3 regions of the Terribacillus sp. DMT04 genome follow, and region 2 is predicted to be linked to each of the others. Evidence: predicted binding sites of a transcription regulator. Region 2 holds the regulator's gene; each other region holds the start of a gene.
What was found. Region 2 encodes LexA, which represses DNA repair genes until DNA is damaged. Its sites were predicted from a motif close to CGAACATATGTTCG; they were not measured.
Positions count from the first base shown of each region.

Region 1: the regulator LexA is predicted to act here: its motif matches at 1,542-1,555, upstream of addB (helicase-exonuclease AddAB subunit AddB).
Region 3: the regulator LexA is predicted to act here: its motif matches at 1,600-1,613, upstream of KS242_RS17105 (Y-family DNA polymerase).

Region 1 is NZ_CP077639.1:1,070,653-1,073,941, reverse strand. Features, by position in the region: gene addB (helicase-exonuclease AddAB subunit AddB) at 1-1,467, opposite strand, end outside; gene lepB (signal peptidase I) at 1,738-2,280, opposite strand; gene KS242_RS05765 (TVP38/TMEM64 family protein) at 2,335-2,982, opposite strand; gene KS242_RS05760 (YhjD family protein) at 3,182-3,289, shown strand, end outside.
Region 2 is NZ_CP077639.1:1,590,125-1,593,413, reverse strand. Features, by position in the region: gene KS242_RS08475 (YneB family resolvase-like protein) at 1-574, opposite strand, end outside; gene lexA (transcriptional repressor LexA) at 868-1,497, shown strand; gene KS242_RS08465 (DUF2188 domain-containing protein) at 2,055-2,276, shown strand; gene KS242_RS08460 (hypothetical protein) at 2,325-2,507, opposite strand.
Region 3 is NZ_CP077639.1:3,339,021-3,342,309, reverse strand. Features, by position in the region: gene KS242_RS17115 (6-phospho-beta-glucosidase) at 1-842, shown strand, start outside; gene KS242_RS17110 (hypothetical protein) at 1,263-1,436, opposite strand; gene KS242_RS17105 (Y-family DNA polymerase) at 1,633-2,889, shown strand; gene KS242_RS17100 (MATE family efflux transporter) at 2,892-3,289, opposite strand, start outside.

The DNA of each region.
Region 1 (3,289 bases), 520 kb from region 2:
TTTCTTCATTGCTTCGGCTACTTGGCGGCGATAATGGTTTATCCGCTTTTGCGTCTCCAATTCCTTGTCTGTCTGCCGGCCCGATTCGAATCCGCGGAAACGCTGGAAGATCCAGTCTTCCTTTTGCAGCCACCGATCTCGAGAACGAATTCCATATTCCAAACAATAATTTTCTAGTTCATCGATTGCTTCTTCTGTTAGCGGGTATTCGTCATCAGATTTAGGAATGAGACCTGTCTTCAATACACGAAACACAGCTTCATAACGCCAGTTCCCATCCACAACTTCCATTCCAGAACGAATAAGCTCAAGCAGCGGATGATGAATCATTGGTTTCTTCTGGTCAATAAATACTGGTATATGATAATCAGCAAATACAGTTTCAATTAATTCGTGATATACATCAGCTTGTCTAAGCAGTAAGGCGATGTCTTGATAGCGATAGCCTTTTTCACGTACAAGCGTCACAATCTCCTGTGCTGCACCTTCAACCTCTGCTCGCGGGTGGACCGCTTGTGCCAGTGTTACCGGCACTTCTTCTTTTACAGCAGGAGCCGGACGTGTCTCAAAATGTTTTTCCAAATGGAGAAAAGCAGGATTATGACCAAAACGGCCTTCCGCTGGATCCAGTTTCTCTATTGCGGTAATTGGCACATTTCGCTCTTGTGCTGTTTGCTTTACCTGCACAAATGTCTCATGTGTGCGCGCGAACAAATCCAGTTCATCCACATCCTCACGATCCGCACCGTCTAATGTCAGTGTCACCGTTACCTGTTTCGCCTCGGTCATCAAGCTGCCAATCACTTCTAGCTCTTGGGGGGTGAACTGATGGAAGCCATCCAAGTATATTTCTGAATCCTTCACGGAACGGGACAGCGGTATTTTAGATGCCAGCAAATGCAGCTGATCTTCACTGTCAATATATTTATCCCGCAAAAGGGCAGTAAGTCTATCGTAGATATAACTGATATCTTCCAGCTTGTCCCGAAGTGAACCTTCATTAGAATGGGGCTGCTGGAACTGCTCCATCTCGCGAATCTGATCATGAAGCAGCTCAGGTGTTATGCGATAACGCTTCAATTCCGTAATCATGTTCTCCAGCTGTTCCATAAAGCCGTTCTTCTCAATCGCCTTCTGAAACACATTCCAATCTGATTTTCTTTCCTCTGTAATTTTACGCAGCATCATTTGGACACCAGTCGAGGTAATAAACTGTTTCGTTGCCCCGCCCGTTTCCTGCAGTACATACCAGGCCAGCCGGGATAAGCTATAAACTTGTGCCCGAATGCTTCCTTCTACGCCAGTTTGTCTGATCAGCGCTTGCTCTTGCTGAAAAGTCATTTGATCTGGCACTAAATAGAATATATTCGGCCCCATTGGGTCTGTTTGCAGCTTGTCTGCGATTTCATCCAGACAAGCACGTGTCTTGCCGGCTCCGGACCGGCCAATTATAAAACGTACACCCATGCTAGGCTTCACTCCTGTCTTCCAATCTAATATTCTTATTTTACCACGATACGTGCAGCAAAGGAAAAAAGATAAGCACGTTTGTTCGCTTGCATTTACTGGAAGCAGTGGCATAAAACGCTCAATTAACTTAATGGCGATTAAGTAGAGAATTACATCTTAGGTATAACTCCCCTCCGGCAGTCCAGCTAAAAAAGCCGAAGCAATTCTGGGAACCATACCTCAGAATTGCTCGGCTTTTCGTTTGTTAAGATTCTGGCGTTACAATCTCTAATTACTAAGTCCTGATGCTGACATTGGCCAAAACTGGGCGTCAACTTTTCCGACGACTTTTTCAATTGGTATAAAGCCGAATGAGCGGCTGTCCAGGCTATCTCTGCGGTTATCACCCATAACAAACAGCATACCTTCTGGAACTGTTTCTTGCTCCGTAACTTCTTCCAGTGTAAAATCTCTGGTTAGCGGACCATCAACTTTATCTCGATAATTTTCCAAGTAATGTTCGGGTCTGTATACACCATTGACAAACAATTGATCATTATGAACTTCGACTGTATCTCCCGGCATTCCGATGACTCGCTTTACATAGTCTTCTTCTTTTGTTGCATGAAATACGATGACATCAAAACGTTGAATACTGGATGCATCATCCATGAATTTATTTACCATTAGGAAGTTTCCATCCTGCAAGGTAGGCTCCATTGACTGTCCGTCCACACGGTAATCCGCAAATATTAATTCTCTAGCAAAGAAGAACACAAGCAATATACCGCCTAAAGAGAGGAACCACTTCCAGCGCTTTGTCTTTTTCATGTGTTTTCCTCCGGTGTAAGTGTTTTGCAACACTTTACCCCGAGCTAGGATGCTTTAATCCTTATGAGACTGCTCTAGTTTTTTGCTTTTCTTCTTCAATCTCGTTTCCACATACTTTCCGATTATCCAGAAGAGGATAATCGCTCCCGCTACAACAACAGCTTTTATTGGATTTTCAGCAAACGAACTCAGGCTGTCCCCTACATAAGCAATTGAGAAAATCATCAATGCTTTACCGAGAATAACCGCCAGTACAAATTGCTGCAGACTGACTCTCGATAATCCAGCTACTACATTAATGATAGCGGAAGGCGAGAATGGGAAGCATAACAGTATAAAGAGCGGACCAAAGCCATGACGGTCTAGCCACTCGGTTATTTTCTTTACTTGCTTATTATTCCGCAGCCAATTGATCATACGTGTATGACGGTATCGCCGAATCAGCCAAAACACCGAGATTGCGCCAAGTGATGTACCAATCCAGGAATATAGAAAGCCCCATAGCAGACCGTATGCCACTGTATTAGTTAAGACGAATACAACGAGCGGCAGAAATGGCAGAAAACTCTCCAAGTAGGGAAGTGCAATGCCGGGTATAGGACCCAAATTTTCATATTTATCTAACAGGGACCTTACGTAATCGTCCCATGTTCCATTGCGGAACATTTCCATAACATCGTTCCAACTAAAGCCTAAGAGCATCTAACCATTCTCCTATTCCCTGCAAAAAACATCTTTTTTTCCATTCTATACGAAAAGTCCAAGCATGCAAAGTCTGCTGGATCATCCCTTCTTTTCCTGCATTTGGATAATCAATTATAAATTACCGATATAATCCTGTTTTCACTTTACAAGCAATCGGGTATAATGGAACATATGTTCGTAATAGGGAGGGAAGGCAATGCGTTGTCTTAGTGAGTCGGAATACAGGCTGGGATCACGGTTTCTGTTTTTATCTATGGCCATTGTTGTTCTGCAGCAGGACATCCAGATTGTAGAGGAAGGAAAG
Region 2 (3,289 bases):
CCCGCAGAACAGAGCTGATTTCATGGAACGTCAGCTTGTTGTTACGCAGCCGTACAACTTCTTCAATCGGGAATTCAATTCGTTCTCTGCCAGGTGCAGCTTGCTGATTACTCAGATTCTTACTCGGATCATAACCGCCGGCAATGGCGCGCCGCATGCCTCTTTTAATTTTCATATTGTGAATCTTCCGCTGGTATTCTTCTACAATTCCTACGATTCGAAGTACCATACCATCCGATTCTGACAGCTGAAATTCGCCTTGCTGATTTAATGTATAGACCATTACCTCCAGCTTCTGGAGGTGGTGGAACAGAGCAATCTTCGTATTCCCCCTGCCCAGTCGTGTTTCATCCTGGATTAAAAGGCAATCTGCTTCTCCAGCCGTAAATAAATCTAGCATCTTAAAAATACCGGGCCGTTCAATCTCGTATCCGCTCTGTTTTTCTTCGATGATATCGATGACCTCAATATTAGATGTGGCAGCAAGACTGATAAGCTCCTCACGCTGCCGTTCAATCGAGCTAGCCTGCTCGTCTTTTTCTGTACTAACTCTGCAATAGATAACTGCTTTCATTGGTGTATCCTCTCATTCAGCTAATTAAACACTCATCACAAGTGTAAAGTATAGGAAGAAAAGCGTGAAGCCGAATAATACATAATAGAACAAATCAGATTTTGATAGTTTCTTTAACATAGTAGATTCCTCCAAATAAAATAGATATTTAGGAACAAGCGTTCTTATCGTTAATTCCATTATATACGAACACAGGTTCTAGTCAAGGGGTTTTTTCGAACGGATGTTTGTATATTGAAATCTATCATGATATAATGTATGTAATAAAAATATATGCACGGGGTGTTCGATACATGATGAAACTATCGAAAAGACAGGAAGCAATTTTAGCTTACATAAAAGAGCAAGTTCTAGATAAAGGCTATCCGCCATCCGTTAGAGAAATCGGTGAGGCAGTCGGGCTGGCATCCAGCTCCACCGTACACGGCCATCTTTCCCGCTTGGAGAAAAAAGGACTTATCCGCCGGGACCCAACGAAGCCCAGAGCTATTGAAGTTCTCTCGCTTGAGAGCGGGGATCAGACAGATATTCCTCACGGTGAACCGAACTATGCGCCAGTAATTGGTAAAGTCACTGCTGGTATTCCTATTACAGCAGTGGAGAATATTGAAGAGTATGTGCCGGTCCCGAATCATCTCGTCGGCCCGGATGATAATATCTTCGTCTTAGTCGTAGTTGGAGAAAGTATGATTGAAGCAGGCATATTAGATGGCGACATGGTTATTGTGAAGCAGCAGCAGACTGCTCAAAACGGCGAAATTGTTGTGGCAATGACAGAGGACAATGAAGCAACTGTAAAACGTTTCTTCAAAGAAGAGAACCAAATCCGCCTGCAGCCGGAGAACAGTACAATGGATCCTATTATTCTTTCTAATGTAAGTATTCTCGGTAAAGTAATCGGCCTATACCGTTCTATTCAGTAGAATCGGTTTCGGCCGATTTTTTTCATAAATTTTACATACTTTCTAGCAATTTTCGACACACTTTTTGGGTATATTAGAATATGATTTAATAACCAAATGTTAGAAAGAAGGTGGAATCGTGAAGCTGATTTACAAGTTAGTTTGCAAAATAAGAGGCCGCCACAAGATTGATAGTGTTTCTGATACATGTAAATGCGGATACACACGAAGCTACCGCAAAAATGAGCATAATACGGATGATTATTATCTTAAAGAAAGATAAAATAGCTGTGTAAATGAAGAGGAGCTTACCTACCAGGCAAGCTCCTCTTCTTTGCTATTCGCTAGTTTCATTTCGGTGCGGAGTGCGCTTAGCAGTATTCCTGGCGTCACCTTCCAAAAGCTGTTTTCCAAAGCTCCTTTTGCTATGCTCTTATTTTTCATAAAGCAAGTAACTCATGCCCTTTTAGCTATGTCGTTGATAAATACATCATGGTAGTCCTTAGAGATTTATTTCTGCATGTAAAAGAGGAATTCAATTGATGCATTGGTGGTATACAACTAGTGGAGGTGAAAATATGGCGAATTATCATACTACACCTGATGGGAACGGCAATTGGCAGGTGAAAAAAGAAGGTGCGAAAAGAGCATCTGCTCATTTTGATACGCAAAAGGAAGCCATGAGTTACGGGAAAGAAGCCGCGAAGAAAGGAGAAGGAGAGCATTTCATCCACGGAAAAGACGGAAAAATAAGAGAACGCGACTCTTATGGCAACGACCCATTTCCACCGAGAGGCTAATCCAGAGGGAACGCAGTAGCTTTTTGCGTTCCCTCTCTACTGAACCAGTCAATTGTCATTCACGATAAATGAGAGAATCATCGCACCCAGCGCAACACACAAAGCAACTATTTTAAGTATATCTATGTAATCAGGGTGTATCTCCGTTAAAAATGATAAAAGTACAGACAGCAGCAGTGACCCCATCATGATGGATAATGCCAGTACCTGAAGAAACTTCCTTTTGTTCATTATTTTGCATCCTTTCTAATAAAGATTGCATGCTGCTAATGCTGTAACTTTGCTAGAAATCCGAGCAGGACTCGACTTTCCTATCACCTTTGCTTCTGAATCAACAATTTCAATTACCTTTTTGACAAATGACATAGTATCAGTATCCAACTTTTCCTTTTATATTGGAATATATTTATTGATTACATTTATGGAATCTTATGTTAAAATTTTAATAATTGTTAATTGGATAATATTAGCTAATAACGAAGGATTAACTGATCGGCTGGAAGGATGTTTTCGATTTGCTCCTATTTATTATTATTTTACTTGTTCACTATTTACCGTTTATCACGTGGCTGTCACTGAGCTTTTTAAAATCTCATCGACTGGAAGGGGAAGATCCCAAGAGAAAGACTCGTTTTCTCAGTTTCTTAATAATTTTCCCTTTACTTAATGTTGTAAGTAACATTTTTCATATAAGCGTTTCATACAGCTTTACAATAATGATTTCAATTGCTGTCGTGATTAACATATATATGCTAGTTACAGTAATAAAAGATAAGAAAGCTGCGCGTCTTACAGCGGAACATTCATAGATTTTGCTTTGCTACTTATTTATCTTTCTTATCATCTGTTAGTCTCATCATAACAATGCAGATTAAGATTAAGGCAATAAATGTACCTGTTGACTCTGGCGGATAATTTAACAAATACATATTTACAGGGTAGTTTAATAAGAGTATTAAGATTGTTAACGCTATTAAGATTCAGTTTGTACGAATAATCGTCACCTCTTTTCT
Region 3 (3,289 bases), 1.7 Mb from region 2:
CCAATATCAATAAAGTCGTTGGCTTATGTAATGTGCCGATTATGATGAAAATGCAAGTAGCAGAGCTGCTCGGGGCAGATGGTGATCGTGTGCATATTGACTTTGCTGGGCTGAATCACATGGTATTTGGTTTGAATGTATACTTGGACGGCGAGAATGTGACAGAGACAGTGCTTGATAAAATGACGAGCGAAGAGAATAAAATGACGATGCAAAATATCAAAGCGATGGATTGGGAGCCGGGTTTTATCAAAGGATTGAAGGCGATTCCTTGTCCATACCACCGTTATTATTATAAAACATCCAGCATGCTGGAAGCGGAGCTGGAATCAGCGGATAGCGAAGGAACTCGTGCTGAGGTTGTGCAAGGCGTAGAGCGTGACTTGTTCGAGCTTTATAAAGATCCAAATTTGGCGCATAAACCAGAACAGCTGTCCAAGCGCGGCGGTGCATACTACAGTGATGCAGCCTGCAGCTTAATCAACTCGATTTACAATGACAAACGCGATATCCAAACAGTGAACACAGTGAATAACGGTGCGATTCAAAGCATTCCGAATGATTCAGCCATTGAAATCAACAGTGTCATTACAAAAGATGGTCCAAAACCTATCGGAATTGGTGACTTGCCTGTTGCTGTACGCGGACTCGTTCAGCAAATAAAGTCATTTGAGCGTGTTGGAGCAGAAGCTGCCGTAACAGGTGACTACAATACGGCGCTGCTGGCAATGACAATCAACCCGCTAGTTCCTTCTGATGAGACAGCGAAGAAAATTGTGGATGAGATGCTGGAAGCACATAAAGAGCATTTGCCGCAGTTCTTTAAAAAGATAGAAGCATAAAAGGAATAAAAAATAGTTGCATGAAAATCCAAACAATACTGCTGTTAATTGCAGCGTTGTTTGGATTTTTCGCACTAGATACTTAGATAGAGCACCGCTTCGGAAATACAATCCGCTTTCCTGCGGGCGGCTGGGGAGCCACCTTGTGCAAAGAACGCACTGCGGGAGTCTCCGTGTATTTCCTACGCTGATTTGTGTATGGGAAATCTTCACTAGTGTAGAGCTAGAACACAGACTCCTCGAAAATATGAAGCGATTTTCTTGTCGGTGTCTTGCATCAAAAGCTAGGCTTGCTCAATGGTAACAGCAAAAGTTGGAAAGGCAGCAGCCGTCAAAGGACTGCATTAAGATGTATTAATTGTTCGCTTTTAAGATGGAGTAATCTTATTTTGTTCCAATCTCTATTTACATATGCCTACGTTATTCGGCGACTTGCTCTTTCTGTTCTTTCTTTGCTGCATATATAGCACCTATCTGACTAATTAATATGACGAAATAAAACCAGTTAATGCTGACTTCTTGAACGAACTGATAGATAAGCTCAGCACTTGCTAAAAATGCCGCTATATAGAATAAAGTTAGCCATTTTTTCATCCAATACCCACCTCTTAATTATTCAAAAAACACCTATTACATAACTATAATACCAAAATATAGTATGATTTTCAGCTGTTGGAAGCAGACTCTTTCCTCATTTTCCTCTCTATCCAAAAATTACAGCTACTATAACCGCCAGAAATCGAGTAAGCTATTAACAAGAACATTTGTTCCCTTTTTGGAGGTGGAGAGAATGGATTACAGCGGATTTCAGCAGCATGAGCTGCTATGTGTGGATATGCGGAGTTTTTATGCCAGTGTAGAATGTGTGAAGCGCGGCTTGGACCCGATGACGACATTGCTTGCGGTAGTCGGAGATACGAAGCGGCCTGGCAGTATTGTACTAGCAGCAAGTCCTGCATTGAAGAAAAAGCATGGTGTTAGTAATGTAAGTCGTTATTTTGAACTGCCGGAAGATCCGGACATCGTGATTGCAGAAGCGCATATGAAGGACTATTTAGAAGTTTCCGTAGCGATTACGGAGCTGGTTCACGAGTATGTACCGATGGAGGCCATCCACGTCTACTCGGTCGATGAGTTTTGGGTAACACTTGATGGGACGGAACAGCTGCACGGATCAGCAGAAGAAACAGCAGCTAAGCTGCAAGCTGATATATTGGAGCAATTTGGCGTTACGGCAGCAATCGGTATTGGGGATAATAAGTTTCTCGCTAAAGTTGTCATGGATATTCACGCAAAAAAGCAGGCTTCTGGCATAGCTGTTTGTCGTTATCAAGATGTTCCACGCTTATTATGGCCTGTTCCGATACAAGATATTTGGGGAATAGGGCGCCGAATGCAGCGAAATTTAAACAGAATGGGCATTGTCACACTTGGCCATTTGGCAAATGCTTCTTTGGAACAGTTAAAAAAACGGTATGGTGTTATGGGAGAGCAGTTGTATTGGCATGCATGGGGAATTGATGAAAGTGAAGTGCTTGGTGATTTTGTTAAACAAGAGCAGAAGAGCTATGGACATGGCATTACCTTGCTTCGCAATTATCAGGGGGAAGAAATCCCGACAATCATTTTGGAGCTGTGCGAAGAGGCTTGCAGGAGAGCAAGAAGAGATAAGAAGGAAGGCAATACCGTACACCTGTCTGTCGGATATGCAAGTCAGTACGGCGGAGGATTCAGCCGCTCTCGTTCTTTTACCAGTCCATCCAATTTGACGACGGATATGTATAAGTTGTGCTTGGAGTTATTTTATGAGAATTACCAAAAAGGCCACGAAGTCAGACGTGTGTCTGTCTCCCTGACCAATTTATATAATGAGGAAGCAACGCAGCTCAGCTTGTTTGAGGACAAAAGCAAGCAAAAAGATTTGAGCAAAGCAATGGATCAAATCCGCGCTCGCTTTGGAACGACTGCCATACTGCGCGCCAGCAGTTATAAAGCTGCCGGAATGACAATTGAGCGCAGTACAAAAATTGGCGGTCACCAAGCTTGAGTTTATGCTGCTGCCGTTTGTTTAAACAGGCGGCGCAGCTTTGGTACATAAAGGATAAGAAAAACAGAGCGTCCAAGGCTGAACAGCAGGAAAGCGAGCCAAAGTCCATGGTTGCCCAGCGGCTGAAACAGGAATAGTGCAGCCAGATAAAGCAGCACTGCTAATATCATGGAATTACGCACGAACCTTACTTCTGTCATGCCGGTGAATACACCGTAATAAACAAGGCCAAGACTAGCAACAAGCGGAAACAGAACAAGCCAGTTTGCATATGTGCTGGTTAAATCAATAATATGCTGCTGGTTCGAAAAGAGCGGGTAAATCCACTGCTTTCCTGCTAGGAAAACAAGCGCAAGTGTAATACCTAAACCTATTCCCCACTGTAAAGACAGCCGCAGTG